One region of the Gudongella sp. DL1XJH-153 genome, then DNA from elsewhere that is predicted to be linked to it. Evidence: riboswitches for the same ligand, from Rfam matches in the RefSeq annotation. Region 1 holds a riboswitch; each other region holds the start of a gene.
The links. A riboswitch is a leader RNA that binds a small molecule or an ion and turns the genes downstream of it on or off. The one in region 1 is predicted to bind cyclic di-GMP.

Region 1 (11,140 bases):
ATTTCCCTTACGCCAACCTCATCAACATTCGATACAGGAACCATTACCTTCATATCACCAATAGGCATCTTGATTATAAAATACTCCCTTTTCTCCCCTAAAATTTCTTTGGTCTCGAGCTTTTCAATAACTCCTGCACCGTGCATAGGATAAACAATTTTATCGCCAATTTTGAACATATTAAAACCTCCCCATAGTATTTCCTCATCATACTATTATAACGCAGATTTGCTCATAAGTAAAGTTAATATATTATCATAGAAGGATAAATTCTGTCAATATTATTTTGAATTAATGACCGTATCTTAATATCTTTATCAGCTTACCTATTTTCAATTTGACAACCCGCTGTGATAGACCTTATAATTAAATTGAGAACTTAACAAGAGGAGGTCCCTATGGTTAACTGGACAAACAATGAAAATCTAATAGAAGAATTACAGGATCAGGTTTCTGGAACACTTGTAAGACATAAAAGCATCCTTGACATTATGACAAAACTTGATGAATACAATGCCAGAATCAACAGAGCAGTAGCAAAATCCGTAACATCCTGTGGATGTATTAAAATCGAAGCAGAAAAGCAGGATATCAGTTCTGAATCTCTTAGCGACGCATTGACAAAAGTGGATTCACACGTTGTAGGCGAAATATGCCCCAACTGCAAGGAAGTCCTTGAGCAGGAAATTGGAGCATACATTTATTTTCTTGCTTCCTTGGCAAATACTCTGGATTTCAGTCTTAAAGAAACCGTCGAGAAGGAACTAAACAGAACCAGAACCCTTGGAGTTTACGGGATGAAGTAAAAATCGAATAAAATTTACAAGACACTCTGAAAGTTTTCAGAGTGTCTTTTTTAACTAAAATACCTTGTTCAATACATCCTTTAAGGTTCTCAACTTCATTACCTTTAAGTTCTCAAGCCTTGTTCCTTCAGAGTAATCGCCAGATACAAACGCTAGCCTTATTCCCATTCTGTCTGCCTCACGAAGCCTGGCATGGAGTGATGGCACCTTCTTTAACTCCCCAGTCAAACCTACATCTGCAAGAAACACAGTATCGCTTCCTACAGGTCTGTCATAGACGGAGGAGACAATACTTACAATCACAGCCAGATTGGCAGAATGCTCCTTGAGTTTGATTCCTCCCGTTGTCTTAATAACAACATTTTTGTCGTAAAGAGGGATTGCACCCCTTTGTTCAAGTATTGACACCAAAGTGTTCATCTGTTCTCTTTTCATTGACTCGCCAATTCTCGCTGGATATGGAGTGAAAGATGGTGATACCAAAGATTCAACTTCAAGAAGGATAGGCCTTGTTCCTTCTCTTACTACAGTTAATGCACTTCCTGAAACCTGATTCTCATCAGATCGTTTTGTCATAAAATACTCAGATGGGTTGTCAATTGAAACCATCCCATCCTCAGTCATATTGAAAAAACCCATTTCACCGGTTGAACCGTATCTATTCTTGGTTGAGACAAGACTTCTAAGCTCTTCACCGCTATCGCCTTCAATTATCAGCACGGTGTCCACAAGATGTTCCAATGCTCTTACTCCAGCCAGCTCATCGTCCTTGGTCATTTGCCCAACGATAAATACTATCCTTGGTTTGTCCGGTCGCTTGGCGATCTTGACAAGTTCATAGGCACACTCCATTGTCTGTGTCGGGGAGCCTGCCCTTGATGTTGGAAATTCATCCAATGTGAATGTCTGGATACTATCAACAATAATAAATCTCGCATCAGTTCTTTCGATTATTTCCAGTACAGAGTTCAAGTTGTTGTCAGAAACTACGTGAAGATCGTCGTGAATCTCCTTTAGTATCCTGTCAGCTCTTGACTTGATCTGAGATGTTGACTCCTCACCGGAGGCGTATAGAGTCTTTATGCCCTGTCTTGCCAGATCATTTGCAACCTGGAGAAGCAGAGTGGATTTGCCGGCACCTGGCTTGGCAGTAAGAATAGTGATGGAATCCTTTATGATTCCACCTCCCATAACCCTGTCAAACTCATTGATGGAGGTTTTGACTCTCTGGCTGTTAGTTGTCTCTATCTTGTTAAGTCTTTCTGAATTAGCAGAAGATCTTTTTTTTGTCCTAGAACTATCTTCGCTTCTATCCACCTCCTGGAATGAGCCAAAAGCGCCGCACTCAGGACACCTTCCCATAAACCCAACCATTTCATATCCGCATTCACTGCATCTGTTGATTTTACTTTTCTTTGCCAATAAATTCTCCCCCCGGCTCCCTTTGTCATCTATTCAGTCTTGTTGAATGTAAGCTTTTCGCCATCGTATTCAACAGATATTTTTTCATCTTTTGAAACGCTTCCTTTGAGAATCTCTTCAGCTAGCTGATCCTCAATCATCTTTCTGATTGTTCTTTCAAGTGGTCTTGCTCCGAAAACAGCATCAAATCCATGCTTTGATATATACTTCTTGGTATCCTCTGAAATCTGAATGCGAACGCCTATCTTTTCCATTCTTTTTTCGAGTTCTCTTACCATTATATCCACAATTTCTTCAATTTGTTCTTCTTCAAGGCCGTGGAAAACAATAACTTCATCCAGCCTGTTTAAAAATTCCGGTCTAAATGTCCTTTTTAATTCCTCTGTGATAATCTCCTTCATTCTGTCATATTCCTGAACATTCTTGTCCTCTGCAGCTGAAAACCCGAGTACATTCTGTTTCTTGATGGAAGTTGCGCCTGCATTTGAGGTCATGATTATGACTGTGTTCTTAAAGTCAACAGTCCGCCCTTTGGAATCAGTAAGCCTTCCTTCATCAAGTATTTGAAGAAGCATGTTGAATACATCTGGATGTGCCTTTTCTATTTCGTCAAACAAGACTACAGAATATGGCTTTCTTCTAATGGCTTCAGTCAGTTGTCCGCCTTCATCATAACCTACATATCCCGGAGGTGAACCCACAAGCCTTGAAACAGAGTGCTTTTCCATATACTCACTCATATCTATTCTTACCATCGCGTCCTCTTCACCGAATAACGCTTCAGCAAGAGCCTTAGCCAGGTGAGTCTTACCTACACCAGTTGGACCAACAAATATAAAGCTTCCTATCGGTTTTTTCGGATCCTTCAGTCCTACCCTTGCTCTTCTCACAGCAGCAGATACAGCCTTGACCGCTTGGTCCTGCCCTACAACCTTCTTGTGAAGAACCTCTTCCAGCTTAAGCAGTCGTTCGCTTTCTTCAGTTGTCATTCTGCTTACAGGAACCCCTGTCCAATTGGATACAATCTCAGCGATTTCATCATATCCGACCACAAGATTATTCTCCTGCTTATGCTTTTGCCATTTTATCTTTCTGCTTTCAATCTGCTCCTTGATTTCTTTTTCCTGATCTCTTACATTTGCAGCCTTTTCAAAATTCTGGGTGTTTATTGCCTCTTCCTTTTCATGTTCAAGCTCCTCTAGCCTTTCCTCAAGATCCTTCAGATCATCAGGAGCGATATAAGTGTTTACCCTGATTTTTGATGCAGCTTCATCAATAAGGTCAATAGCTTTGTCAGGGAGGAACCTGTCGGCAATATATCTGTATGAAAGCTCTGCAGCCGCTTCCAGTGCATCATCTTGTATCTTTACACCATGATGTGCTTCATATCTATCCCTTAAGCCCTCTAGAATCTTTATGGTATCAGCAATACTGGGTTCTTCCACCATTATAGGTTGAAGCCTTCTTTCAAGAGCCGTATCCTTTTCAATGTGCTTCCTGTATTCATCAATGGTTGTGGCTCCTATTATCTGCAGCTCTCCCCTTGCAAGGGTTGGTTTAAGAATATTGGATGCATCTATTGCACCTTCAGCAGCTCCCGCTCCCACAATTGTATGCATCTCATCTATAAAGAGGATTACATCCCCTGCTTCCTTCAATTCCTTCATAACAGACTTAAGTCTTTCTTCAAACTCACCTCTATATTTTGCACCGGCAATCATTCCAGGCAGGTCAAGAGTTACAATTCTTTTGTTGATAATGATCTCAGGCACGTCACCTTCGACAATCTTCTGTGCAAGCCCCTCTGCTATGGCAGTTTTACCAACCCCCGGCTCACCAATGAGTACTGGATTGTTCTTTGTTCTTCTGCTAAGAACCTGAACGACTCTTTCGATTTCTTTTTTTCTTCCAATTACAGGGTCAATTTCTCCGTCCTGTGCCATTTTATTTAAGTCTATACTGTACTTTTCAATACTTGACTCACCTTTTTTTGCATTTTGCTGTTGTTGCTGTGCCTGTTGTTGCTGCTTTGGTGTAGACTCAATTACCTTTTTGGCAACAGATTCTGCAAGCTTCGCAGGGTCTACTCCTATCCTCCTTAATATTGTAACAGCAATCCCTTCACCTTCTCCAATCAGTCCAAGCAGCAAGTGCTCAGTACTGACATAATTGTGCCCCAGGTTTCTGGCTTCAGCAGCTGCCAGCTCAAATATTTTCTTGGTCCTAGGTGTAAATCCTACCAGTTCTACACTTTCTTCTCCCATACCAACAACATCGTAAACCTGTTTTCTAGCCTTGTCAATGGTGGCACCCAATTCCTTAAGACTTAAAGCAGCTATTCCCTGATCCTCAGCAATTAGACCCATAAGAAGATGCTCTGTTCCAACGTAGTTGTGATTAAACTTCTTGGCTTCCTCTTGAGCAAGTAAAATTGCCTTTTGAGCTCTTTCTGTAAATCTACCATACATTCCCATATTCTACCTCCATTACTTGAAATATTCTCTGGTCAGGTCAGCCCTGACTCTGTCTCTCTCTTTTTTATCCATTGCTCTTTTTTCAGAAACCTGAACATTTCCAGGTTTAATCCATATCATTAATCTGACGAGATCACTACCTCTGAAATCCTTAAGAATTTCAAGATCTGAACCAAGCTTAATCATTGATATATGCTTCATGGCCTCCTTGGAAGAAAGAATTCTTGCACTTCTCAAAATTCCCAGAGATCTGTAGACCTTGTCCTCCATCTCTGTAGACTTCTTTTCGTTTAGATATACCCTTGTGCTTTTTTCTCTTTTAATCAACTGCTGGATAACTCTGTTCAGTTTCTCAATTATCTCTTCCTCAGATTCACCCAGAGTCAACTGATTGGACACCTGGTAGAGGTCACCAACCGCCTCGGTGCCTTCTCCATATATTCCTCTTATTGTAAGCCCGATCTTTCTAAGCGCATTTGAAATACTGCCAATATGCCCCGTCATTGTTACTCCAGGCAGATGCAGCATAACAGATGCCCTCAAGCCTGTACCTGTATTGGTTGGACAAGCAGTCAGATACCCGAATTCAGCATGATATGCAAAATCCAATTTATCTTCAAGAAGGTCGTCAATCTGTGAACAAAGCTCCCAGCCACCCATCAGATTGAGACCTGGTAACAATGTCTGAAGTCTAACATGATCCTCTTCATTTATCATTATTGTAACCTTCTCATCTTCTCGCATAAAGAAGCTGCCCTTGTCAATATTCTCAAGAAGTCCTGGACTGATTATATGATTTTCCATATATCTTATTCTATCTCTGTTTTCCATTTCACTTAGGCGATGAAACTCGTATTCACCCTCAGGAAACTGCTCCTTAACTGCTTGAATTATCTCATCGGCAGTCTCCCGGGACTGATCCCTGGTTGAATACAATGGAAATACCTCTTCCCGAATATTCCTTGCAACCCTAAGCCTAGTACTTACCACAACAGGGTCATACTCCTGCGGATCAAGCCATATGGTCATTTTCATCACCTCTTTTATCTGAATCCATTACTTTCTTGATTCTCTTGATTTCATCCCTTAGAACAGCAGCTTTTTCATACTCCTCCTGCTTGACGGCTTCGTGAAGCTCCTTATCCAAATGATTGATATCTTCCTGATGCCTTATCATTGAATAGCCTCTCTTTGGAATCTTTCCGTTATGCTTCGTGTGTCCGTGGATTCCTCTTATAACATTCTCAAGTTCCTTGCCGAATGCATCGTAGCACTTGGAGCATCCAAGCTTGCCTGTAGATCTAAATTTCTCGTAACTTAAGCCACAGTTCGGACATTTTGTATCTATATCTATTCCTTCAAATAACTTGTGGAGAGGAAATTGTTCATGAAGATCCTTCTGAATTCCTGAAGCACATACTTCACAAAGATGATGCTCTTCCATAACTCCATTTATTACGCTGGTGAAATGAATCTTTGCTTCCCTTTCATTGCAGGATTCACATTTCATAATCTGTCACACTCCAATCTATTTAACCAAAATCAGCAATATATTTCTAAGAACAGAAGCTCTAATTACATTCCTGTCCCCCGGACCACAATTAAATGCTCTGTCACTGACAGCAGCCTTGATAATCTCAGCCTCCCTGCTGGTTATTATTTCTTCTTCCTTCAAAGCAATCAATATTTCATAGGCTTTGTTTTCAGTAAGCGACTCCCCAACGATATTCTGAATGATATTGTTCAGATTTATATCCTCCTGGAGCTTTACTTTTACTATTCTAATATACCCACCGCCGCCTCTTCTACTCTCAATATAGTAACCCTTGTAGGGGGTAAATCTTGTACTTAGGACATAGTTTATCTGTGAAGGGGCACATTCAAACTGGCTTGCCAACTCATTTCTTTGAATTTCCACAACCCCGTCCATTTCCTCAATCAACTCCTTGAGGAATTTTTCAATAATGTTGCTTAATCCTGCCATTAATATCCCTTCTTTCTGACTTTGACTTTCTTTGTCTTTTACCCAAAAAAATTAAGCCCTAACAGGCTTAATCTAATATTATCTAATATTCTCTAACTTTTTGATAATCAAGTTCACTTTTGGCCATCTCTACTGTCATACCATTTTGGTAATAGGCAGCATCAAATGTTGTGTCAATTATCATCCAGCTTCCGTTTACATAGACTTCATTCCATGCATGGTATACGTCTACTCCTGCAGTATATCCCTTGACAAGCTTGGTAGGGATTCCTTGGGATCTCATAAGTCCTGCAAAAAGGGCTGAGTAATCGTAGCAGATTCCCTGACCACTTGTTATGGTATCATCTATTGATGGTATGTAGGAATTGTTTATATAATTAATCTTGTCGTAATCATATTTTATGTTGTTTGTGATATGGTTGTAGGCCTTTACCACTTTCTGATAGTCTGTTTCCATACCATGAAACAATGCATTGGCCAATACCGGCATCAGGCTTTGATTAGCCCAGTATACAGGTTGACTTGAAGTCAGGTATACATTTTCGTTCCACTGTGAAACGTTCATTTCTGATTTTCCAAGTACCTGATATTTGTTTCCTTCGATGTTTTTTAGAAGCTTAACAGTATATAGTCCATCTCCAAGTTGCAGAGGGATATGTTCCTGTGTGTTGTTCATGCTGTAGAAGTACTTTTCAGTTCCCTTCTCAACCATGACTCTAACATTGCTGCCGTATGCTACGCTATCTATCCTAAGTTGACTATTGTCCATTGATGTCACGCCGAAGCTCTCTGCAGCGTTTGATATTCCAATTGACCCAAATAAAAAAACAAATACTAATAAAAGGCTCAGAACTCTCCTCTTCATTTGTAAACTCTCCTTTCGGTAGCTGGCTGCCTTTTCAGGCCCTATAGCTTTGCGTCCCTACCTCTCGATAGGTTTGCCTTTATCGTTTGACAGCATACAAAAAGGGAATGCCTTAGTGTATTTGTCATACTCTTTGTAATGCTATTTAGTTTTCATAAATATTATACCACAATGTAATGCTATGTAAACCCTATTTTTTCAATTATTACAGAAATTTTCAGCCCGGCATAAAACCGGGCTGAATGGATGGCTAGTTATTCTCTTTTTCTGCTTTTGCTTCAGCAATTATTTTATCTGCAATCATTTGTGGAACTTCATCATATCTTGTGAAATTCATTGTAAAACTACCTCTTGCCTGGGTCATTGCTCTAAGGTCAATTGCGTATTCAAACATTTCAGTATGCGGAGCTTCTGCAATTATCTTCTGGCTACCGTCAGCCTGCTGCTCCATTCCAAGAATTCTACCCCTACGCTTGTTCATGTCTCCCATTACATCGCCCATATAATCCTCAGGTATTGAAACCTCAACCCTTACTATAGGCTCAAGAAGTATTGGTTTGGCTGCTTCCATGCCCTTCTTGAATGCAATTGATGCTGCAATCTTAAATGCCATCTCGTTTGAATCTACATCATGGTATGACCCATCAAAAAGAATAGCTTTAATATTTACTACAGGGAATCCTGCCAATACTCCTTGCTCAAGGGATTCTCTCACTCCCTTTTCAACTGCTGGCCAGAAGTTTCTTGGAACTGATCCTCCAAAGATCTGCTCTTCAAAGATGAATTCTTCCTCGCTTGGTTCGAATTTCATATGAACATCACCGTATTGTCCGGCTCCGCCAGATTGTTTCTTGTGTTTTCCCTGAACTGTTGAAGATCCTTTTATTGTTTCTCTAAATGCAATCTTAGGACTCTTCAGCACTACATCCACACCAAAGTTGGTCTTTAGTTTATCGACGATTACTGTAAGCTGCATATTGCCTTGTCCACCAATCAACAGCTGTTTTGTCTCAGTGTTTCTTTCAATGACAAATGTCGGGTCTTCATCAATCATCTTGTTAAGGGATGTACCGATTTTTTCCTCGTCACCCTTATTCTTTGGCTCAACTGCCATAAATAAAGTTGGTTGAGGATATTTTATTGTTTCATAAAGTGTCTGGTCTGATTTCTCGCACAAGGTATCTCCTGTTTGAGTATATGCCATTTTTGAAGTGGCTCCAATATCTCCTGCCATTATTTCAGAAACCTCAATTTGGTTCTTTCCTCTTAGGATGAACAGCCCTCCAAGCTTCTCGGATTTTTCCTTTGTTGAATTGTAGAGGTCTGTATCTTTTGTTAGCTTGCCAGAAACAACCTTGAACAAGGTCAATTTTCCAACAAACGGGTCAACGATTGTCTTGAATACAATGGCTGAGAATGGTTCGTTTACATCTACCCTTCTTACAATTTCTTGTCCATTTTTGGTTCCGGTAGCACTTCCAACATCAGCTGGAGATGGAATATATCTTTGTATCAAATCAAGCAGGAAGTCAGCTCCGATTGCCTTTTCAGCACAACCTACCACTAATGGAACGAGCGCTCCGCTTGAAACACTCCCTCTGATTCCCCTTGTTACCTCTTCTGATGTAAATGCTTCGCCTTCGAAGTACTTTTCCATAAGTTCCTCTTCAGACAATGCGATCCTTTCCATAAAGATTTCTCTGTATTCATTGACTTTTTCCTTCTGCTCATCGCTTAGGGGAACTTCTTTTCTATTTTTTCCTTCGTATTCATATGCAACTTCATCTATTAGATTTGCAAAGCCTTTGAATCCCTCACCTGTTACAGTAGGGTATGCAAATGGAACGATTTTGTCCCCGAACTTGCTTATCAAATCTTCAAGCAACTTGTCAAAGTTGATGTTTTCCTTGTCCATTTTATTTACAAATATAATTCTTGGAGTGTCGTACTTTTCAAGGTTCTTCCATGCTTTTTCAGTTCCTACCTCAATTCCTGAAGAAGCATCAACAAGAAGCACTGAACCTTCGCTTGCTCTCTTCGCTCCGTACATTTCTCCAATAAAGTCGAAATATCCGGGGGTATCCAGAATATTAAATTTAATATTATTCCATTCTACAGGAACTACAGCTGTTCCGATTGAAACACTCCTGGCAATTTCTTGTTTATCAAAGTCTGAAACTGTGTTTCCATCTGTTACCTTTCCTTGTCTTGTAGTTACACCTGTTGCAAATAGCATTGCTTCCGTTAAAGTGGTCTTTCCGTTACTGCTGTGCCCAAGAAGGGCTACGTTTCTGATCTTATCCGTTGAGTACGCTTTCAAGATACATTCCCCCTAACTAGAATTTTAAAGATATGATAACCTTTTCAATTACTGCAATTTTCAAACAAGTTTGAATTCTACACCTATTCATTATAACATGAATCTTTTCTAGAATCAAAATATTATTTGGGCACAAAAAAGCACCCCAAAGGGGCACTCCATCTTGTTTTTTTTAGTTTAAAGCGTGATAATTTCGTAGCCGTCTTTTATGTAGTCTTCCATTGCAGGATGACCTTCTAGATTGCCTTTTAAGGGTATTCCAACTGTCTCATTGAATTCAAGTACGCCAAGTTTGGCTGAGCAAGCCTTGCAAATACAATCAAACAATCCCAAATCCTTTGCTTTTAAGTAAAGTTTATTCTCACTTTTTTCAAGCTTCTCAATAATAGTTACGGCTTCACCCTCCATTATTATCTTTACAGGTACTCCTTTGTTGTGAAAATCAATGGCATTTAAGACCAGGTGCATAAAGCACATATCATCACCTCTAAATGCAAAAAACGCTATCTTTCTCATATTGTCCAGCTCCTTTCAATTACTGCCTGTTTGCGGATTCCTTCCATAGATACAAGGATGCAACGGTGCCATATGGGCTGAAAAGCTCCCTGAAATAAGGATGCAGTTCCTTCTTAACCTCAGCCAATTCGTAAGCTGATTCCAATCCGCGTCTTATTCCAAGGTCATCAAAGCTCAAAACATTCTCTCTTCCAAATGAGAATATCAGCATCATCTCCGCGGTCCACTTTCCAACACCCTTAAGACCAACAAGGGTTTGGATTATCTCCTCATCGGAAAGTGCCTTCAAACTCTCAAAGTCAATCTGACCTTCTATTACAGCTTCTGCTATACCCTTGATATACCCTGCTTTTCTGAAGGATAATCCACATTCCTGAATATCCTCAAGTGTTAAACAATTCAATTTATTGGCTGAAAGCCCACCAGACTTTTCTACCAGTCTCCTCTCAACAGTAATTGCTGCTTTTGTTGAAATCTGCTGACTGACAACACTGGAAACCAGTGCTGAAAATGGGTCTGGATTCACTTCTCTTTCAATATGTCCATACTTTTCTATAAGCCCCCTCATTACATGGTCCCTATTTGATAAATATTCTTTTTCCTTGTCTCCGTAATTAAAGTATTTCATGCTTTCACCATACTCTTTCTCAAAAGATTAAATTTTGTTACAATATATATAAGTCAATAACCAGGAGGTCCGGTAAAGTGAAATCCTTATCTGTTCAGGAAAAAATTCAAAGGGAAAAGGAAATT
Region 2 (11,140 bases), on a different contig from region 1:
TTTATCTTTTGAGAATTAGAAGGAGGGGTTTCAATGAGTACGGTAATTGGTAGTATGCTAAAGATCAACCTAAGTGACAGAAGCTCAGAGGTGCTTGAGATTGACAAGGATTGGAAGGATCTCTATGTAGGTGGCGAGGGCTATGCAGCAAAGATACTTTACGACCACCTTGAAGCAGGAATGGATCCCATGGATGAAAAAAATATGCTTGTGTTCACAACCGGACCATTGACCGGCACCAGAGCTCCCTCATCAGGCAGGCTTGTGATAGGCTACAAGTCGCCCCTTACAGGGACCATAGGCATGACAAATGTTGGTGGCCACCTTGCCCCCATGCTCAAGCGTGCAGGATATGATGTTATCATCATAACCGGCAAAAGTGATACTCCTGTCTACCTTTACATCAATGACCAAGGAGTGGAATTTAAGGATGCTGCCGCTCTTTGGGGCAAGAACACCGAGGAGACCGAGGATGCAATACGCCAGGAGCTTGGAGAATCCAAGGTGAGAATCGCTGAAATCGGTCCTGCCGGAGAGAAGCTGTCCCTTATGTCATCAATAATGATTGACAAGCACAGGGCGGCTGGCCGGGGAGGCCCTGGGGCAATTATGGGAGGAAAGAACCTGAAGGCTGTAGCGGTTTATGGTACAGGCAAGCTGGATGTTGAAAATCCTGACATGATGGACCAGTTCTCCAAAAGGGCACGTGAGGAGCTGGATGCTGAAGCCTTTGTAAGGGAGGAGCTGAAGCCATTTGGAACCCCATCATTTACAGACTCAATCAATGCTCTTGGTCTACTGCCCACCAGGAACTGGCAGCTGACCACCTTTGATTCCGCCATGGACAAGATTGGTCACAAGGCCTACCATGATAATTTGAAGGTGAAGGCTTGGGCTTGCTTTGGCTGTCCAATCGCCTGCGGAAGGCACACAGAGATAATCGACGGGGAGTATGCGGGTGAATCCGGCGGAGGTCCGGAATATGAAACCCTTGGTGCATTTGGTTCCAAGTGCTTTGTGGATGACCTTAACGCCATAGTGAAGGCTGGATATATATGTAATCGCATGGGTCTTGATACCATATCAACGGGGCAGACAATAGCATCTGCCATGGAATGGTTTGAAAAGGGGCTCATCGACAAGGAAACAACCGGCGGCATCGACCTATCCTTTGGAAATGCAGAGGCAATGGTCAAGATGACAGAAATGATCGCAAACAGGGAAGGTTATGGAGATGTACTTGCCGAGGGATCACTGAGGGCTGCGAGAAAAATCGGTCCGGAGGCTGAGAAGTATGTTTTCCAGGTCAAGGGTATGGAGCTTGCATCCTGCGGCGTAAGGGCCAGCAAGGGAGAATCCCTTTCACACCTTATCTCACCTAGGGGTGCCGACCACCTTAGACCCTATGCTTCAGTCATAGACTCCTTTGGATACCTTGAGCCCGAGCTTGGAATCAATGAGAAGGTATCGCCCTTTGAGGATGAGAACAAGTGGTGGGTCAAGCCCTTTATGGAGCTTTCAATGATGACCAATCTCCTTGGGGTATGCCTGTTTGCAAGCATCACCCTTGCAGTGAAGGGAAGCACCTGGACTGGACTTTACAATGCCGCCACTGGTGATGACAAAACAATGGATCAGATGATGGAGGCAGCTGAAAGGGTCATTAACCTTGAAAGATTGTTCAACGCCAGGGAGGGCTTTGGAAGAAAGGATGAGAAGCTTCCAGCTAGACTTACCCAGGAACCCGCACCTGACGGCCTAGGCAAGGGCCAGGTTGCAGATGCCGAGATCATGCTTGATGAGTTCTATGAAAGCATGGGCTGGGACAAGGAGACCGGACAGCCAACTGATGAGACATTGGTTAGGCTGAAGCTTAAGTAAAGAGATAAGAAGGGACGGTTATTTTGTATTAAAGCCATAGTTTGGCTTGAAAAATGACCGTCCATTTATTTTTTGCCAGGTTAAGCTATGTTCAGGTATAAATAATATCATTGACAGGTAAAGCATTAAACTGTATCATCAAATTATGGATTAGTTGTCATAATTCCAGCTAATATTTGGAGAATACAATGATTCCACCAACAAATTGAAAAGGCAAACTCTGCTAAAGCAGGGGACGCAAAGCCACGGGCCTAAGGGAAACTATGGTAGCCGGGTTGCCACAAAGACATGCTATGCACTTTCATGGCTCTGAATGGTAACCCATCCAGAGCATTTTTATTTGCCTGGATTGGAAACAAGATAGGAGAAAGGAGATTTTTATGAAACGTTTGTTTAGCTTTTTATCACTTTTGATTGCATTGTCTATGGTTATGGCATTGCCGATGGTGGCCATGGCTGATGAAGAGGAAATTGAAATCGAGGAAGAGTTTGAAGATGTTGAAACAGAGGAAGAGGAAGAAGCGGACGACGAAGATGGAGAAAGCAGGGGCCGTGGCAAGGGAATAGGCAAATCCAAAATTCAAAACAAGGAATGGAAGGGCATCAAGGATGTGCTTGAGGCAGATAAGGATGAGCTAGAGGTCCTGAAGGATGAGCTTGAGCTTGAAATTGAGGAGCTTGAGACCCTTTTGGAGGCTGCTGAGGAAGCTGAGGACTCAGAGGCTATGGCTTTACTTCAAGCCGAGATTGAAGGGCTTAAGGGAGAGTTCGAAGGCTACAAGACTCTTATGAAGCAGAAAATCAGGGAGATGCAGCAGGTCATGAGGGAAAAGTACACCCAGGAGGAGTGGGATATCCTAATGGAGAATGCAGAATCTCTTGAGGGCATTGAAGGCATCAAGATGCTACCTGCAGAAAATATCCTTATGCCGGGAAAAAACCTTAAATTCGATGTTCCACCTGTGCTCAAGGAAGGAAGAGTCCTGGTACCAATAAGATCAATATCTACCGCATTGGGTGCTGAGGTTGACTGGAATGTTGAGTCCAAGACTGCTACCATAGCCTATTTGGAGTCAGAGATTGTTTTTAATGTTGAAGAAATGACAGTAACTGTAGACGGCGAAGCAGTGGAACTGGATGTACCAGCAGAAGTAATGGAAGGCAGAATAGTGGTTCCATTGCGTTTTATTGTTGAAAACATGGGCCTTGATGTTGAATGGGAGCCTGAGACTGAGACAGTGGAGATTGCTGAGTAGATCTGTTACTAATAACGAGCATACATGCAGGATAAACTTATAAACAATTAGAAAAAGGCACTTCAACTCTTTTACATGAGATTTGAAGTGCCTTTATAAGCTTTTAAGTTAGGGATTCCTTGTTTCTAACTGGCCTTGTTATTGAAAGTATAACAAGTCCTGCAAATACCAGACCCATTCCAAAACCGGAAATCATTGACAGTTGTTCTTTCAGTAGAAATACCCCAAGAATCGCTGCAGTTACAGGTTCAGCCAGAGTCAATGTTACAGCTTTATGAAGTTTGATCCCAGATAATCCATATGAGAACAATACATATGCAAATGCTGTGGTAACCAATCCAAGGTGAAGTGCTACACCCAGCCCTTGGGCTGTTTTAAGCCAATCCAGGCTATAGATCAAAAGAAATGGTGATAGTATTATTGCACCCATTGTAAAAACAACTCCAGTAACCATCTCTGGCGAATAGATATCCAGCAGATTTTTCGTTGATGCAGTGTATACAGCATATGAGGCTCCCGCTCCAAGTGCAATAAGTATTCCATTCATATTCACTGATAGGTCTCCTCCGCCTGTTACAAGCAAAATGCACCCCAATACTGAAACCAGTGTTGAAACAAGCCATTTGATACCTGGACTTTCCTTGTTTACGATTAATGAAATCAGACCTGCGAAAATAGGTGCACTTCCTATTGCCACGACAGTTCCCATGGCTACCCCTGTCATTAAGACTGCTGCAAAGAAGGTTAGTTGGAAGGATGCCATGCTGGCTGCCCCTATGTATGTACTCCTTTTAAACAATATTTCCTTGCCATTGAGCTTGCCTTTGAGGAATGCATAGAGCATAATGGCTCCACCTCCTATTGCAAGCCTAACTGCGCCAATTGATATGGGTGTGGCTCCTTCCGGTGCAAAATGCTGTGCAGTTCCAATTGTTCCCCATAAAATTGCACCTAGTAATACCATCAAGCTGTACCTGAACTCTTTATGATTCAATTGTCATCCACCCCTTTTAAGAGAAGAGACGAATCTCTTTGTATGCAAACAAAAAGAACCGTCCCTGGTGTTTTTTGTGTTCTCTTTAATATCCTAATTAAAGCATAATATAAATTGTCTGTCAATTAGATGAGATAAACACTTTAATATTTGAAACATAAATAGATTCCTCATAATTTTCCTACAAAGAAGATATCTTCAGATTAATTTGCTTTATCTCAATCCTTCATAGGTTTTGTATCAATGCGTTAGGGTAAACTAATAAAAAGTAGGAAAATAAAATTGTGAGGAGTTAATTATGGATGACAAGTATTTGGATTTTAATGAAAAACGAATGCATATTTTTAATGAGCTGGTAAAAAGGTATTGGAAAGGAGATCTAAAGAGCGTAGATGACCTAAATGACCTTGCTGAGTACATAAAAAACAAATACGGTTTTAATGAGTCTGACATGCCCTTTATCAGGAATCATATTAGACTAGCGATGGGCCAAGACCCAAAGGGTGAGAAATCCTTTGATGATGAATTGAGTGTTCTCAACAGCTCAATGAAAATCTACCAACCTGTTGTTTCCAAACTGGAAGGTCCTTGTAAGCAATGTAATTCAATTTATTGCGAATGTAACGAGTTGGGAAAGTATGAGTCCGGAATGTATAACAGACTGAATGAAACTATAAGCTGTGGATATAGTGATTTTACATGTGATTTTGGAGCTGTGGCTGACAAGATTGAGTTTATGCCGGTAATTGATCTATTAAGGGACGGGGACTCTCCTGTCTATGTTACTGTTGCTCCAGCTATAGTTGGTCAATTTGGTGAAGAAATAAGTATGGGAAAATTGAGAAGCGCTTTAAAACTTTTGGGCTTCAAAGATATGATTGAGGTTGCTTTATTTGCAGATATTCTTACTATCAAGGAAGCATATGAGTTCAATGATCTCGTTAAAAGCGAAGATGATTTTTTCTTGACAAGCTGCTGTTGTCCGATGTGGTTCAATATGATCAAGAAAGTCTACCCAGATATATATGATTACTTGTCTCCATCGATTTCTCCCATGATTGCATCTGGTAGAGTATTGAAAAAGCTATATAATAATGCTAAAGTTGTGTTTATTTCACCATGTGTTGCGAAAAAAGGTGAAATAAAGGAACCCGACTTGCAAGGTGCGATCGATTATGTGCTTAATTTTAGAGAGCTAAAGGAAATTTTTGATGCCTTGAATCTTGATTTTAGTGATCTATACGATGATGATAAGGATCAGGCATCCTTTGGAGGAAGAGTTTATGCACGAACTGGAGGAGTTAGTTTTTCAGTTAAAACAGTATTGAACAGGCTGGAGCCTACCAGGGTGATCAAGCTAAAATCCCTCAAGGTAAATGGTATCAAGGAATGTAAAAGGGTATTGGATTCCCTTAAAAGTAGAAAAAAAGGTGATCCCAACTTTATTGAAGGAATGGGTTGTGTAGGTGGCTGTGTAGGTGGACCTAAGACAAATATTGATCTTGAGAAGGCTACAAGGCTGGTTAATGATTTTGGAGAGGATTCTTTTATACTTACCCCGTTTGACAATCAAAATGTTATGAAGATATTGGATCAGTTTAATGTCAAATCTATCCAAGAGTTTATGGAAAATGATGAACTGAAGGAAATTTTATCCAGAGAGTAAACAGTAGTGTACCATCCTTATTATCTGAGAAAGGATAAGCCCCCATAAAATGGACAGGCTAAACTTAAATGTCCATTTTATGGGAGCCTATCAGTCAGATGGCATAATATAACCATCTACTAGAACTCATTTTTATTTCCTATATGGGCTACTCAATTTCCACAAATTGTATAGATTATTTTACTCTATCCGGAGGGGACAGATGCCCCATGTCCATTCCATCCATGGTGTCAAAAATTGGGGATTCTGTGTTATCTGCTGCATTGCCAGGAATCATAATATGTCCCATACTTGAAAAATGCAAGTCATTGTTGTTAACATTTATCACACATTCCATATCCATATCATGCATATCCTCCATATCTTCAAAAGCTGGGTTTTTGTCGCTTGCTTTGGCTTCGAAGCCATTTTCTGCAGCAAAAACTGTTCCTGTTGATAGCATCGTCAGTGCCAGCATGAATGCCATAAATACAGATGCTTTCTTCATACATAACCACCTCTCATGTTTCTTTTACTTCCACTAGTATCGTTCATCATATTTACACCCTGCACCTATACTCCAAAACATCCCCTCGATTCCCTTTGTCTTAAGCACAATATTCTTATGGACTTTACAATCCCAAAATTACTGGCTTTTGAAGCTTGGTTTATTTTGTGATTATATTATACTTTTCCATACGATAAATTAGAGTGTGTCTGGTTATTCCCAAAAGTTTAGCAGCATTAGTCTGATTCTGATCTGTTCTTTCCAAGGCTTGCATAATCAGATTCTTCTCTACTTCTTCAAGGGATATCCCCTCTTCAGGCAAAACTATACTTGAACCTACCAAATTGTTTTGACTTTTTATTTCATTAGGTAACAAGTCTTCTGTTATTTCTTGTCCAGATGCTAATATGACACATCTTTCCACTATGTTTTGCAGTTCCCGGATATTTCCAGGCCAATCATATTTCATCATTAAATCCAAGGCTTCATTACTGATCCTAAACCTATTCTTGCCCATTTGAGATGAAAATTTATCTATTGAATATTCAATTAGAAGTGGAATATCATCCTTTCTTTCACGGAGTGGCGATATCTTGATGGGTACAACATTTAGTCTATAATATAAATCCTCTCTGAATTTATTATCATCCACCATTGACTTCAGATCCTTGTTGGTTGCAGCAATTATTCTAAAATCACCCTTTATTGTTGTCTCCCCTCCAACACGTTCAAACTCTTTTTCCTGCAAAACCCTCAGAAGCTTTACTTGCATGGCTTCACTTATTTCACCAATCTCATCCAAGAAAACAGTGCCTCCTTCAGCCAATTCAAACTTACCCTTTTTCCTGGAAACCGCTCCTGTAAAGGCTCCCTTTTCATATCCAAACAGTTCACTTTCCAAGAGATTCTCCGCGAAAGCTCCACAGTTTAGCTTGATTAACGGTCCTTTATTTTTTTTGCTTAATCTATGAATTTCATCTGCTATTAGTTCCTTACCAGTACCACTTTCACCAAGTATTAGAACATTGGCTTCAGTTGGTGCGACTTTGTAAACCAGTTTCAATACCTCTTCCATGGACCTGCTCTTAAATACTATCTTTGAACTGCTTTCATCCAGTCTTTCCCTAAGATAATTAATTTCATCATTTAAGCTCTTGTATTCCAATGCCTTTTTTATGACGACTTTTAACTCATCTATGTCAAAAGGCTTGGATATATAATCCAGGGCTCCAATTTTCATGGCTTCAACAGCAGTGTCAGTAGTACCATGAGCGGTAATCATTATAACAGGGATCTTGGGATTGATTTCCTTTATCTTTCTTAATGCTTCAAGTCCATTCATCTTGGGCATTTTCAAATCCATTATAATTAGGTCCGGTTCCTCAGCTAAACCCTCCACAGCTTCCTCACCGTTATCAGCGCTTATAATTTCATATTCTTCTTTGGACAAAGCTTTTTTTAAGGCCCATATCATATTTGGCTCATCATCGGCAATTAATATTTTCCTGATCACTTTTTCACCTTCTCTCCACTGTTCTAATTGCGAATTCCTATTCATATAATGGTAAGTAAATCACTACTATAGTACCCTCATTAACTACACTATCAATTGTAATGTAGCCATTGTGATCCTGGATAATCCTATTTGATACTGACAAACCAAGCCCGGTGCCATCTTCCTTGGTTGTAAAGAAAGGATTGAATATTTTGCTTAAATCTTCCTTTTCAATCCCAGTCCCATTGTCTCTAAAGCTAATGCTTACACCTAAGTCGCCAACCTCAGTGCTTATCCAGATTTTACCACCGTTTTCCATGGACTGTATGCTGTTTAATAATATATTAATAAATACTTGCTTCAGCTTCTCCTTATCACCCATAATGACAATTTCTCTTCCAATGTCACAAAATATTTCTATTTTCTTATTTATGGCATATTTATTTATTATGATTAATACCTCATCAATTAATGCTCCAGTATTAACTTTCTCAACTATATTCACATCTGGTCGTGCAAAATTCAGAAGTGTTTGGATTACCTTATTAGCCCTATCCACTTCCTTAACAATAATACCTAGACCTTCCACCATGCTTTCCTGATCCTCTTCCTTTTGAAGTGTTTGACTGATTGTTTTTATTATACCCATGGGATTTCGTATTTCATGGGCTATACCGGAAGCCAACTCGCCAACTGCTGATAATCTATCAGCTCTGGCAGTTTGTGCTTCAAGATACTTTTCATTGGAATAGTCTTCAATTACGATTACAAGTCCCTGGATTTTATTGAGTATGTTTAGAAGAGGTGAGACGGTTAACTTAAGGTATTTCTCCTCATCGTCAACCTTGATAACAGTTTTAATATCTGTATATTTGAATTTCTGTAGTTTTGTCTGGTTCAATATATCCACAATACTATAATCAAATACACTTGAAGCATTTACTCCTATTGCATCTTGTACCCCAAGGATCTTTTCACCTTCTCTGTTTAGTGCTGTAATCACTAAGTTTGTATCAACTGCCAAAACACCACTATCAATACTATCTACAATGTTTCTTGTATAGTTTTGAAGTTTTGTTATCTCGACAATATTGTTCTCTAAAAGCTTCTGTTTCCTGTAATCACCCTCTACTAGCCAGCCTGTAATAAATCCAATACTTAAAAATAGCATTATTTCCAGGTATTGATTTATCAGTATAATGCTTAGTTCAGTGTTAAATAAAAAAATATGGGGAGCATATAACAAGGACACAATTATAGAGGTTATAAGTCCTCCCTTTAGTCTATATTTAAATGATGCCAGGATTATTGGGATATAATATAACATCCTATAAAAATTATGAAGCTCTCTTACCGCTGTGAGGTTGGAATAATGCAATAAAGTAATTATCACTAATAATACTCCAATAATCCAAGTATTTTTATTGTTCAATGAATCTCTTAACATAGGCTTGATCAACTCCAAAGTAGTACATTATTATATCAGTCTTACCCTTTATCACATTATATATCATTTGAAGGACTAATCATAACTGAAACTGAATCAATCGAACGCAAATCAATGTTTACGGAACTCGACTGTATTAGATAAATCATTAAAATTAAGCCTGAGACATCAAAATCTTCCGGGCAAACCAACTACTCACAAAAGCAACTACAGAAACTCAACTGAATTTCTGTAGCTATATGCTTTTCCTTATTTTCTATTTTACTTCTACCCCAGTTACCTCATATCCAACATCACTTATTGCTGCTCTGATGTCTTCATCCTTGACGCTGCTTTCAACTTCAATTAAAGCATACTTATCTTCAAGAAGTACATTGACATTTGAAACTCCTTCTAAATCTCTTAGAGCCACATCTACATGATGTGCACAATTCTGGCAACTCATTCCTTCAATCATCACTTTCTTTTCCATATGTTTTTCCCCTTTCAAAATAAATAGTGAACTCTGTCTATAAAGACAATACTATCTTACTGGTCTAAATCTCTTTAGCCTTAAAGCATTCAATAATACTGACACTGAGCTCAGACTCATGGCTGCTGCCGCAAATATCGGACTTAACAATGGTCCGCCAAAGAGATATAATACTCCCATGGCTACTGGAATACCCGCAGTGTTATATGCGAATGCCCAAAACAGATTTTCCTTGATGTTTCTTATGGTGCTTTTACTCAATTGTATAGCTGTTGGTACATCCATTAAGTCACTTCTCATTAAAACGATATCCGCTGATTCCATGGCAACGTCCGTTCCAGATCCAATTGCAATTCCAATATCCGCCTGTGCAAGAGCAGGAGCATCATTTATCCCATCTCCAACCATAGCAACGTTCTTGCCTTCAGCTTGAAGTTTCTTAACCTCACTTGCCTTATCTTCAGGAAGCACTTCAGCCAATACAATGTCAATTCCCACTTGCTTTGCAATTGCTGCGGCAGTTCTCTTGTTGTCTCCAGTAATCATTGCTACTTTTATATCCATTTCATGAAGCTTTTCAATAGCTCTTTTGCTGTTCTCTTTCACGGTGTCAGCTACAGCTATTATTCCTGCAATTGAATTATCTATGGCAATATACATAGGCGTTTTTCCTTCTTCTGCCAATTTGTCAGATGCTGCCTCCAGTTTGTCTATGTCTATCCTTCTTTCTACCATAAGCTTTCTATTTCCAGCGAGAACAGCCTTCCCATCTATGATGACTTCAATTCCATGTCCTGGTATGGCATTAAACTTCTCCACCTTCTTAAATTCCAATCCTTTTTCTTCTGCATCCTTTACTATGGCTTCACCCAGGGGATGCTCGGATCCCTTCTCTGCTGATGCTGTCAATTGTAGCAGATCTTCTTGCTTCACATCATTTGCCACAACTATGTCAGTAACCTTTGGTTTTCCTTCCGTAATGGTACCTGTTTTATCAAATATTATTGTTCTTATTTTGTGAGTAGTTTCCAATGCAGCACCACTTTTTATTAAAACACCATTCTCAGCCCCTTTACCTGTACCCACCATTATAGCTGTTGGTGTTGCCAGACCTAGTGCACAAGGACATGCGATTACAAGTACTGATATAAATATCGTCAATGCAAACACTGTGGTTTGTCCTCCTATGAAATACCAGGCCAGAGCTGAAACAGTCGCTAGTACTATAACCACTGGAACGAAATATCCAGAAATTATATCAGCCATCTTTGCTATTGGTGCTTTAGAGCCTTGTGCATCCTCTACGAGCTTTATTATTTGTGCTAAAGCGGTATCCTTTCCAACCTTTGTTGCCTTGTACTTTATTGTTCCATTCTTGTTTATGCTGGCACCTATGATGTCATCTCCAATATTCTTTTCAACTGGAATACTTTCACCAGTAA
Region 3 (11,140 bases), on a different contig from region 1:
GCTTCTGCCCTATCCAGTGCTCTTTCGAGATCTATCTCATCCCTAATCTCATCAAGATCATCTTCTACATTGGAATAAACCAGAATCTTGCCCATATAAACTCTAACACTTAATGGTTCTATTTTCCACATTGGCATCGGTTGACTGAAATTTCCTTCAGAGTCAATGTTTACTGTCACATTGTTAAGCTTGACCTTAAGCTTTGTGTTGCCCATAAAGTCCTCAAAGTCGTATTTCTTTTCATTGATATCAATCCGACCTTCAATCAATCCAACATTGCCATTTTCCATTGAAAAGATATCGACCTCAACATCATCGACAATTCCAGTCATCACTTCCATCAAATTGCCTATCTTCTCCATCGCCTTCATTCTACCAGGATTCATCTTCTCTTTGGCAATCGCATTTGGGCTTACTGCATAAGCAGCTCCACTACCAAGAATTAAAACTCCCGCAAGCAATATCGCCAACCCGCGGCTCCATACTTTCATCTCAAAGACCTCCTTTTTTTATATCATCTTCGCATAATATAGATACCCAATACTATCTTGTGCTACCACAACAAAAGGCCGACTGAAATATAATTGTAATATTCCAGTCGGATTATAAGGAGAAACTATTCAGTTATTATCACGCTTCCATTTTCATTTATTTCAACATTTGCCTGAAGTACCTGCTCTACAAAAGACATTGGCACATAAGTGCTTCCATCTACAAGAACCGGAGCTGACTCAAGCTTAACAAGCATTTTTGCAAAATTATATACATTTCTTCCTATTGTAAGAGTCGACCAGTTAGGTCCCTTTACAACTTCCACTGATTTATCAGTAGCATCCCAAGTCACCTCAAATTCCAAAGCTTCTGCAACCATTCTTAAAGGAATCATCCTAACACCTTCATCAGTTGTTATTACCTCTTCTGTAAGAATTATTGCTGCATTTGGAGTCTCCTCTTCTCTTTCAGGCATCACAATAATCTTGTGTGGAGTTGTCTGTGCAGGATAGCTTTCAAGAACTATTGAATAGAATATTACAAGATCTCTTTCATATAAATCCTCTTCTGTTAATGCATTGCCCTCAAAATCAATAATCTCTGTTTCTTCTGCTATATTCAAAACAAGGGACCCGTCTGCACTTAAAAGATCCTCATTAAAATATTCAACATATGTTGAATGCTCCTCTCCGTCATGAAGAACAACTACATCCGGTCCAAGAAGTGGCGGATAGCTTAAAGCCATAACAGTTGTCTTATGATAGATTACTGAAACATCCATTCCTACTTCGATATCCTCTTTAACTGCAGCATCCATATTCTTTTCACTTAATAGAAGCATATCTTCGTGGATATATGCATATAGGGCGTCAAGTCCTTCCTCCGTATCCCTTTTAACAAGGATTCTAAAATTGTCGTCACCTTCATCAACTTCCTCAACTTCCCCTTCAAACCTTATATATTCAAATTCCTGCTCTTCAACTGGTGCTGATATTGGTTCAACATCTGTTTCATCCATCTCATTTGCAAATCCCATTGTTCCTCCTGTAAGGACCATTACTTGGATTAGTACAAGAGATAAGACTCTTTTCATATTTGTCATTTTGTTCCCTCCTTAGTGATTTTGACAACTTAATTATACCAACGAGAGAATGATAAGAGGTGACAGAAAAATGACAAAGGGATTAAAAAAGGATAACAAAAAAGAGCAGGTTCCCCTGCCCTAATGATCTACTTCGGCATATGAAGATCCATTTGAGGATATGGAATTGAAATTCCTTCCTCATCGAATCTCTTCTTTACTGTCTCCATAACATCAAAGAAAACCGTAAAATAATCCGGTGCATTTACCCATGCTCTTGCAGTGAATACTACAGCGCTGTCGCCGTGTTCGCTCATCCTTACAAACACCTCCGGATCTTTGAGAACAAGTGGGTGTGCAGTTACGATTTCATTAAGAACTCTCTTTACCTTGTCTCCATCCTGCTCATATCCTACACCAAATTTCCAGTCAACTCTCCTTGTTTCCTTTATTGAATAATTGACTATACTAGAGTTTGACAGGTCTCCATTTGGAATATATACCACCTTGTTGTCAGGAGTCTTTAAAGTTGTGTTAAGTATATCGATTGCCTCAACTGTTCCGCCAAAGCCATTTGATTCGATGTAATCCCCAACCTTGATTGGTCTTACTATCAGTAGAAGTACTCCACCTGCAAAGTTTGAAAGCGATCCCTGAAATGCAAGGCCTATAGCAAAACCTGCAGCAGCAAGGACAGCAACAAATGATGAAGTTTCAACTCCAAGAATTCCAACTACACTGATAAGCAACAATACCTTCAGGATTCCACCTATTAGTGACATCATAAAAGGTTTAAGTGTATCATCCATCTTTGACCTTTCAACCTGTTTCCCTACAAACTCTGTAATCCTTCTGATCACAACAAGTCCAACCAATAGTACAATTATTGACAATGCTACGTTTTTTACAAATGGTATTACCATTGAGTTTAATATATTTTCCATAAGCATCCCTCCTTAATTTCGTATACCCAAAATTTGAGTAAATTAGCAAAACCTAGCTAAATTAATATCATAAGCTCTTTAACCTAATTGTAATATCTTTAACCCTCTATTTATTGTATAATACAATCATGAGGAATAAAGAACAAGGAGGATTGATTCCATGAAAAAAATATTGTCTTTAGCCCTTGCATTAACAATGCTTCTGGGTTTGGCAGCACCGGTTTCAGCAGCAAGTCCCTACACCAAAGAAGGTGATTTCCTAAAGGACTTGGGTGTGTTAAGAGGTACTCCTAGCGGAGATCTTATGCTTGAACAGAATCTCAAAAGAGAAGAAATGGTAGTACTTATTTCAAGGCTATACGGTGAAGAGGACGAGGCAGAATTTTATGTCGCGAATAATACCTTCCCAGATCTAAGACCTGAGCACGGCTGGGCCATCCCATATATCTTATGGGCAAGGGATGAAGGTTTGATTCAAGGTGACAACACAGGTAGATTTGGTATCACAGAAAGTGTTACAGTTCAGCAGTTTCAGACAGTTCTCTTGAGATCACTTGGATACAACGAAGAAGCAAAGGACTGGCATGGTGTTCCCGCCTTTGCACAGAGTATCGGAATTATGAAAGGTCTTAGCTTTTCAAAAGATGCCACACTTAACAGAGGACAAGTAGCTGCAATGGTTGTAAATGCATTAAGCTTAAACATGAAGGGGAGTTCTACTCCCCTTGCTGCTATGCTTGGACTTAATCCAATAGATATTACTGAAACAACAGTTATAAGAAACGATAGAGTGACCTTCAGTGGACGAGTAAATGATGATGAAATAGACGAACTCCAACTAAACATAAGACCCAAATCAACATCTCAGGGAACTGCAAAGAACTATGATATTCCATTGGATCTTGACGGGGATTTCAGCTTTGATGTGGATGGACTGGTTTTAGGTGAATACGAATACAGATACTATACAGATACAAAGGCAACATCCTATAAGTCATTTAGAATCTCCAGCATACAGTTTGATCTGACGGATGTTTACGCAGACAATCTTAAGGAGATTAAACTCAAATTCAACAAGGCAGTTGATACAACACTTGCATCATCAACCTACAATTATTCAACAAGCGCAGGTACAATCAACAATGTAAGGTTTGAAGACAGTGACAGAACAATCGTCTTGGTACTTAATGGAACAATGACTGATAATAACCAATACACAATCAAGGCTGCAAATATCCTTTCAGAATCAGGAGAAGCCATTGATATAAACGAAGCATTTGGTGCATCTGATGATGACGCACCTAGAGTAACAGGCATTGATGTACTTGGTTACAAGGGAATAAGAATATATTTCTCGGAGCCAATAAGAACAATACCAACTATGAATAACTTCAGCTTCAATCAGACAAACACTCTTGGAAATCCTGTACTAGAGGATAACCACATAACCTTAAGCTACAGTTCAACCAGTACAGTTCTTCAGTCAGGAACATATTCCATTGAGACTTCCGGGCTGGAAGATTATTCAGGAAAGAGAATGAATGTTGATTACAGACAGTTTAAAGTTGACAGGGATAAAGTTGCTCCTGCAGTTGACAGTATAAACGTTACAACAGAAAGAGTTACACTGGTATTCTCAGAGGATATTGATCCTTCCGCAACACAGGGAAGCAATATATTCCAAAGGGAAGGCACCAGTATAAACTATGCAGATGAAATTATAATTGACGGAAACAAGGTAGTGGGATTGTTTGAAAAACAGCCATTTCCTACAAAGGAAATTTCCCTCTATGTCAACACTTTTGCAGACTATTGGGGCAATATGATGGAAATAAAGGAATTCAAACTTACTCCAAAGGATGAAACCAGAGATCCCGAGGTCTTAAGTGCAATAGTATCAGAGGATGGAAAAACAATCAGGGTAACATACAATAAGAATGTAAAAGCTAATGATACCTCATATTACAGTTTGAGAGATTCAAGCGGCAGGAACATATTTATCAGACAGGTAACCGGAGAAGGCAGAGAGTTTACACTCGAACTCTATACAACGCTTCCGGCAGGAGATTTAAGACTGGACATATCAGGAGTAAAGGACTTATCGGGTACGACAATCAAGGATTACAGAACCACTCTTGAAATGAAGGATCTGGAAAGACCAAGACTCCTTAACTACACAGGATATGGCAATATTATCGTAATGGAGTTTGACAAGGAAATGGACAGACAAAGTGCAAGCTACACATCCAACTATGTGATGACATTCGATGGATCAGAGCTTCCACTATCTTCAGGAACAAATATATATCTTGATGATGCAGGAAACACTCTAACCCTTACTCTTCCAGATACTATTTCTGGAAAAGATACAATGGTTGGGATGGAAGATAACCTAACCAAACTTGAAGTTGTTGGCCTTAGAAGCGTTTCTGGAAATCTTACTAACCCACTGCTATTGAGTTTGGAATTTGATGAAAGCTCCACTGGTGAAGCGAATGTTGTAGATTTCTACAGCTCGATTCCTGGAAAGCAGGCAGTTCTTACTGAACCAGAGGTTGTTAAAGTGAAATTCAACATGCCCATCATCGAAGCAGCGGTTACTGACTTTGACTTTGATGGTATAGATGTTTCAAGAGTCATAGCTGATGGAACAAATGTTGTTACTATAATACTTGGCGAATCAGTTACTACCATAGAGGATGGGGATGCTTCAATTGTACGAAGGAATAACATTAGAACATCCATTGACACTGGTGTTGCATACGGTGGCTTCGACGTTCATGATGAAGTTGCTCCGATGCTAGTAAGCAAAAGGGTTGACATCAGAAACGGCAATCTGGAGATTGAATTTAGCGAGGATCTTGAGGATGACGGTGCTAGCCTTTACAGAAGGGACATTGAAGTTACAAGACTTGCAGACAACAAGGTCTTAAGTGAAGATGAGTATGCAACAACTTTGGATTCAAGTTATCCTGATACACTTATTATTTCACCTAAGAGTACATCAGTTGAATCTGAATATGCAGTAAGAGTAATTGATTCACCATCATATATAAGAGACTTATCAGGTAACCTTGTATTGCCGTCATCACCAATAGAAACCAACGACACCCTTTAGTTCCTTAATAATGTTGTAAGGCAGAATCAATTGATTCTGCCTTTTCTTCTGCCTATTTTGCTATGGCATGCGCCAATTCAGTGATGCTCTTTGTGAGCTCATCCAGTTTCCCTTCTATCCTGACCAGCAGATAGACTGAGATAACAATTGGAAAGCCCAGATTGGCAACACTTGAATAAATATCTTCCAAGATTATCACTCTCCTTTGAAAAAATGTGCCCGCGGGGTACGTCCCCCCGGTAACTCACGTCCCCCAGGTAACTCATTAATGGAAAAAGGGCCAAAGGCCCTCTTTCTAAACTACCATTTCATCCACCGTAGTTGTTACTATTCTTGCACCGACCTTTCCTACAAGGTCACCATTTCTAGACTGGAACACACCTGCTGCAAGCAGCGAATCCATCGCAGCAATTGCTTCCATATCCGTAAGATCAGCTCTTGGTTCACTGATGCTGATTCTGTAGTTCTTGTTCTGATCATCCAGAAAATCCATTTCTAGTTTTGTTGTTACCATCCTTTCACCTCCTCCTTAAAATAATCCCATATTACTATACGTTTGTAATTACTGATTCCTCAACTTTCTTGACTTTCATCAGTGGAAGATTCTGAAGCCCTGCAAGAGTCTCTCCGGATACATGAATGTTGTCATCAGTAGCATCCAGCTTGACATTGCTGTAGGATTTTGAAGAAATCCTTTGTCTACCATCAACGATTCCAGCATCAAGCTCAAGCTTCAACGTTTTCTTTTCTGCCATAACCTCTATCGCCATTGTCTCACCTCCCTTCTACTTCTTACATTGCAGAAGAGATGAAAATGTACCTATATGATCTTAAAAAAAGACAAAAAAATTTGGAGGAGCCAGGCTCCCCCAAATTAATCATATTAATCTTTTTAATTTATTATTGTGGTATATTAATAACTTGTCCTGGGAATATCAAGTTTGGATTTGCAAGGTTGTTATACTCTGCAAGAACTCTCCATTCTACTCCATATGCTGCCCCAATCTTGGACAACCAGTCTCCTGGCTTAACTACATATGCAATATCCTCAGATGGTGCCGGCTCTGGCTCTGGTGCTGGCTCTGGCTCAGCAGGAGGCTCAGTCATAGGAAGTGCTACTATTCTGCCTTCAACAGCTGGGCTTATTTCAGGATTAGCTCTTAGATAATCTTCAAGTACCTCTGAAAGCAATCCAGAGTAAGCAAGGATCTCTTTTCCTTCAAACATTGTGTATCCATCTCCACCTGCAGCAAGGAAGTCATTAGTTACCAGCATATAGGTTTCTTCCATTACAACTGGTTCTCCACCAATCATAAGTGAAACTATCCTTGATCCAACCTCTTGGTTAGGATCAAAGGTGTAGCTCATTCCGCTAACATGTGGAAACTGTCCTGCTGTTGCTGGATAGTCCTTCACTCCATGCTCAAGCGCTAACATAAGTTCTTCTCCAGTCACCTCAATATTAGTCAATACATTGGTAAATGGGAATGCTTCCAATACCTCTCCTAGAGTTATTTCTCCAGCATCGATACTTGCTCTGATTCCTCCACCATTTGTAAGTGCAACATCTGCACCGGAAGCAACTATCATAGCATCTGTAATAAGGTTACCAAGGTTAGTTTCACCTGCTCTTACATTATCTCTTACACCATCAAGCTCAACAAGAGTATTTCCAACAACCTCTTGCTGCATTTCTTCAATTGGTGCAGTTGTTTCCGCAATCATTCCAGCTATATACTCATCAGCCACAAGTTCCTTAAGCTCCTCATAAGGATGCTGGGTTGATTCGAATGCTAATTCTCCATCAACCATGGATACCTTAACCACACCAATATGGTTCAAGTAGTTTCCAGCCTGTACAATATATGCACCGTTTCTCTCCTCACCAGTTACATCGTGGCTGTGACCATCAACTATAAGGTCTATTCCCTCAACATTGTCTGCCAGCTTATATGCTGTGTCAACTGAGGATTCGTCGATACCTAGGTGGATAAGTGCAACTATAATATCTACTTCCATTTCTTCAAGAGCTTCAACTGCATCATTTCCTGATTCAATAATGTCTGCAAACTCTATACCCATTGTATTATTTGGATGAGACTTTGTTTTTGTCTCTTCAGTGGCTAAACCGAAAACTCCAACTCTCATACCATTTTCCATCTCATAAACCATGTATGGATCAAAATCTGATGTACCATCTTCTTTTACAACATTTGCTCCAAGAATATCAAAATCTGACATTGCCTTTAACTCAAGCAATCTTTCATAGCCAAAGTTGAAATCATGGTTTCCAGGAACCATTGCATCAAACTCCATGGCATTCATAACGTCAACTACTGCTTCTCCCTCAGTCAGGTTCGCTGGGATTGTTCCGTGGAATGAATCACCTGCATGTAATAATAGAAGATTTGGATCCTCTTCCCTTAGTCCATCCAGGAAAGTCTTCATTTTTGGATACCCTAGAGTTCCATCATAATCATTTTCTTCCAATCTTCCATGAACATCATTGACATGAACAATTGTAAGAGTATCATGCCCAGCTGCAAATGATACTGTAGCTGGCATAATCATAAGCCCAAGAACCAAGACTAATGACATTACCATACCGATGATTCTTTTGTTTCTAAACATTGTCTCTCCTCCTTTAATTTATCTATTTATCAATACGCAATAACTATATACCCCTGATGACAACGTTTTACCACTTTTTTGAATTTATGTTTTAATGCTATTGTGGTTTAGCCATTTAAAATAGTGGTATAAATAGGTTAAGATAGAACATAAAAAAGGCAAACCTGGTGAAAGTCAGGGGCGCAAAGCGGGAAGTCTAAAGCTATTAGGCTATGATAGTTCAGCTGCTATGTGAAAACATGGTAGCTTTTCGTATTTTAATGAGGAAATGTTTGTAAATGTTAGGATGTATTTACCAAATTTATTATAAGCCTCCAGCATACAAAGGCAAACTTGGCGAAAGCCAGGGGCGCAAAGCTCGAAGTCTAAAGCCCGTTCTGGGTATGGCCGTTCAGCTGCTATGTTAATTCATAGCGGCTTTTTATTTGGATAATTATAAGGGGATGAAGCTTATGGATAATAGTTGTTAGACTAATCAGAAGTAGAAATTAAAAGCTGAAAATTGCATGCACAATTACATAGACTCACAAACATAGAGTCTAAAAAAAAGAAAAGGAGTGAGAATGATGATGGGCAAGTATAGGAAACTATTAACCTTCCTTATAGCTTTATCAATGATACTAAGCATGCATGTATCTTTTGCTGTACAAGGCGGAGGAAATCTGGATCTTGAAGACCCTTATGTTGAACTAGCAAAGTTTGAATGGAAAGGGAACTCATGGAAAGCAGAAGGATCTAGCAATGGAATTACAGTAACAGGAAGTGCTATAGAAGTTGAGTTCGAAAGTGATGATTATCCTATTTATGCTGTAGTAATAAAAGGTGGAACAGATAACGATGTAATCTATTTTGATGATGGTGTTTACTCAGGAAGCTTTGACAACAGCGACCTAAGCAATCCTAGTGGAGAACCAGACCTTTCAAATATCACATTCTATACAAAGTATGTAGGAGAAATTGAAATCGAGAAAATCGTCACAGATGAGGATGATGAAGTAATACAAGATGATGACACAAAATTCAAGTTCAAGGTAGAGATGAAGGTTGAAGGTGAGTGGGGGGAAATTGATGACAGCCCCGTTATCCTAACCGGGAATGATTCAGATACTTTAACTGGACTTTCTCTTGGTATGTACAGAGTAACCGAAATTGACATTGATAGTGATTATACTCTTGATACTGACAACGAACTTGAGATTGAGTTAAAGAATAATGGCGATAGCAAATATGTATCATTTACCAATATAATGGACACTCCAGAAGATGGCTCACTTAGAATTATAAAATCAGTAGAAACACCTGGTCAAGCATCTGAAATAATTGACTCTACGGAATTCTCATTTATCGTTGAGATGTATGATGAGGATGCAAAAGAGTGGGTTGAACTAGAAGACAGTCCATTTGCTGTAGCTGGAGGCAGTTCTTTAGATTTGGATCTGCCACTTGGTAAATATAGAATTACTGAAGAATCAGAATTTGGCTATAGGCTAGATAGTGAAAATGAACTGGAAGTAGAACTTACAGAAGAAGAACCTGCAGATTCAGTTTTATTTACTAATGTTAAGATACCGGATGGTATGTTGACAATTATAAAATCAATAGTTACACCTGGTCAAGCATCTGAAATAGTCGACTCTACAGAATTCTCATTTATCGTTGAGATGTATGATGAGGATGCAGAAGAGTGGGTTGAACTAGAAGACAGTCCGTTTGTTGTAGCAGGAGGAAGCTCCTTAGATTTGGTTCTACCGCTTGGTGAGTACAGGGTTACTGAAGAATCAAAAACAGGCTACATTCTTAACGGTGAGAATGGACTTAAAGTAGAGCTTACAGAAAATGAGCCTGAAGATTCAGTTCTATTTGAAAACATGAAAGTTCCTCAAGGATCAATCGAAATTTCCAAGATATTGGTCGATGAGGATGATGAAGAAATTGATGATGATACTACCGAGTTTGAATTCAAGATAGAAATGATGGTAGAAGAAGATGAGGAAACCAGCTGGGTAGAAATTGATGAAAGTACCGTCCTACTAGAAGGTGGAGAATCTGAAACATTAACTGGTTTGCCTCTAGGTGAATATAGGGTAACAGAAATTAATATTCCAGAGGGATATATGCTTCACAGCGAAAGCGAAAATGAGCAAGAAACTAAACTTGAAAATGATGGTGATATGGGAGAAGCTATATTCACCAATGTTAGGGAAGAAGATACTCCTCCACCAGAGCTTGGTGAAATCGAAGTAACTAAGATAGTTCAAAACAGCTCAGGGAATAATATAAGCAGGAGTACTAGATTCTACTTTGAACTGCAAGTGCAAGGTGAAGGTGGCTGGGTAACCATTGATGATGGCTTTATTGATGGTAATGGAAGCTTAACCTTCGAAGATCTTGAAGATGGCCTATACAGAGTAAGAGAGGTTAGCATAAACAGTGCATTTAGACTTTTCTCAGACAATAATGTTGAAGCAGAAATCCTTGAAAGCTCCTCAGAGGAAGTTGAATTTATAAACAGACTTCGTCCACCACGTGATGACGACGATGATGATGAGGAAGAAGACGACGATGATGAACCTGAGGAAGATGACGATGAAGAAGTATTGACCATTGATACTGAACCTACTCCTCAATTACCACCAGTTATCGTTGTAGAACAACAGCCTGAACCAGAACAAGAACCAGAAGTTGAAGTAGTGGAAGAAGAAACTCCACAAGCTACACTTCCAGCAACTGGCGCTTCAGACCCAACAGTATTTGCAGGATTTGGAGCAGCGTTTATGGCACTTGGTCTTTATCTTAAGAAGAAAAGATTCTAAGACTTAAAAAAATGGTGTAAATCCTAACTAGGATTTACACCATTTTCATTTGTCTCTACAT

Region 2: it holds a riboswitch for cyclic di-GMP, as region 1 does, so the genes downstream of both, ACOEN1_RS03300 (copper amine oxidase N-terminal domain-containing protein) here and ACOEN1_RS01045 (transglutaminase-like domain-containing protein) in region 1, are expected to answer to the same signal.
Region 3: it holds a riboswitch for cyclic di-GMP, as region 1 does, so the genes downstream of both, ACOEN1_RS08210 (DUF7601 domain-containing protein) here and ACOEN1_RS01045 (transglutaminase-like domain-containing protein) in region 1, are expected to answer to the same signal.

Annotation. Positions count from the first base shown of each region.
Region 1 is NZ_JBMEMN010000001.1:190,817-201,956, forward strand. It holds gene ACOEN1_RS01010 (CarD family transcriptional regulator) at 1-179, opposite strand, end outside; gene ACOEN1_RS01015 (DUF1573 domain-containing protein) at 399-806, shown strand; gene radA (DNA repair protein RadA) at 861-2,228, opposite strand; gene ACOEN1_RS01025 (ATP-dependent Clp protease ATP-binding subunit) at 2,258-4,702, opposite strand; gene ACOEN1_RS01030 (protein arginine kinase) at 4,715-5,731, opposite strand; gene ACOEN1_RS01035 (UvrB/UvrC motif-containing protein) at 5,715-6,212, opposite strand; gene ACOEN1_RS01040 (CtsR family transcriptional regulator) at 6,231-6,686, opposite strand; gene ACOEN1_RS01045 (transglutaminase-like domain-containing protein) at 6,769-7,551, opposite strand; cyclic di-GMP riboswitch class I at 7,566-7,639, opposite strand; gene fusA (elongation factor G) at 7,802-9,871, opposite strand; gene ACOEN1_RS01055 (cytoplasmic protein) at 10,049-10,387, opposite strand; gene ACOEN1_RS01060 (DNA-3-methyladenine glycosylase family protein) at 10,407-11,015, opposite strand; gene ACOEN1_RS01065 (nitrous oxide-stimulated promoter family protein) at 11,093-11,140, shown strand, end outside.
Region 2 is NZ_JBMEMN010000004.1:53,116-64,255, forward strand. It holds gene ACOEN1_RS03295 (aldehyde ferredoxin oxidoreductase family protein) at 34-1,881, shown strand; cyclic di-GMP riboswitch class I at 2,084-2,164, shown strand; gene ACOEN1_RS03300 (copper amine oxidase N-terminal domain-containing protein) at 2,262-3,137, shown strand; gene ACOEN1_RS03305 (EamA family transporter) at 3,241-4,131, opposite strand; gene ACOEN1_RS03310 ([Fe-Fe] hydrogenase large subunit C-terminal domain-containing protein) at 4,430-5,797, shown strand; gene ACOEN1_RS03315 (hypothetical protein) at 5,973-6,284, opposite strand; gene ACOEN1_RS03320 (sigma-54-dependent transcriptional regulator) at 6,445-7,797, opposite strand; gene ACOEN1_RS03325 (two-component system sensor histidine kinase NtrB) at 7,835-8,950, opposite strand; gene ACOEN1_RS03330 (heavy-metal-associated domain-containing protein) at 9,483-9,698, opposite strand; gene ACOEN1_RS03335 (heavy metal translocating P-type ATPase) at 9,750-11,140, opposite strand, start outside.
Region 3 is NZ_JBMEMN010000018.1:20,132-31,271, reverse strand. It holds gene ACOEN1_RS08250 (hypothetical protein) at 1-491, opposite strand, end outside; gene ACOEN1_RS08245 (copper amine oxidase N-terminal domain-containing protein) at 617-1,594, opposite strand; gene ACOEN1_RS08240 (mechanosensitive ion channel family protein) at 1,723-2,517, opposite strand; gene ACOEN1_RS08235 (S-layer homology domain-containing protein) at 2,678-5,635, shown strand; gene ACOEN1_RS08230 (YvrJ family protein) at 5,688-5,825, opposite strand; gene ACOEN1_RS08225 (DUF2922 domain-containing protein) at 5,931-6,149, opposite strand; gene ACOEN1_RS08220 (DUF1659 domain-containing protein) at 6,184-6,405, opposite strand; gene ACOEN1_RS08215 (5'-nucleotidase C-terminal domain-containing protein) at 6,536-8,266, opposite strand; cyclic di-GMP riboswitch class I at 8,414-8,498, shown strand; cyclic di-GMP riboswitch class I at 8,583-8,669, shown strand; gene ACOEN1_RS08210 (DUF7601 domain-containing protein) at 8,833-11,079, shown strand; gene ACOEN1_RS08205 (polysaccharide biosynthesis protein) at 11,103-11,140, opposite strand, start outside.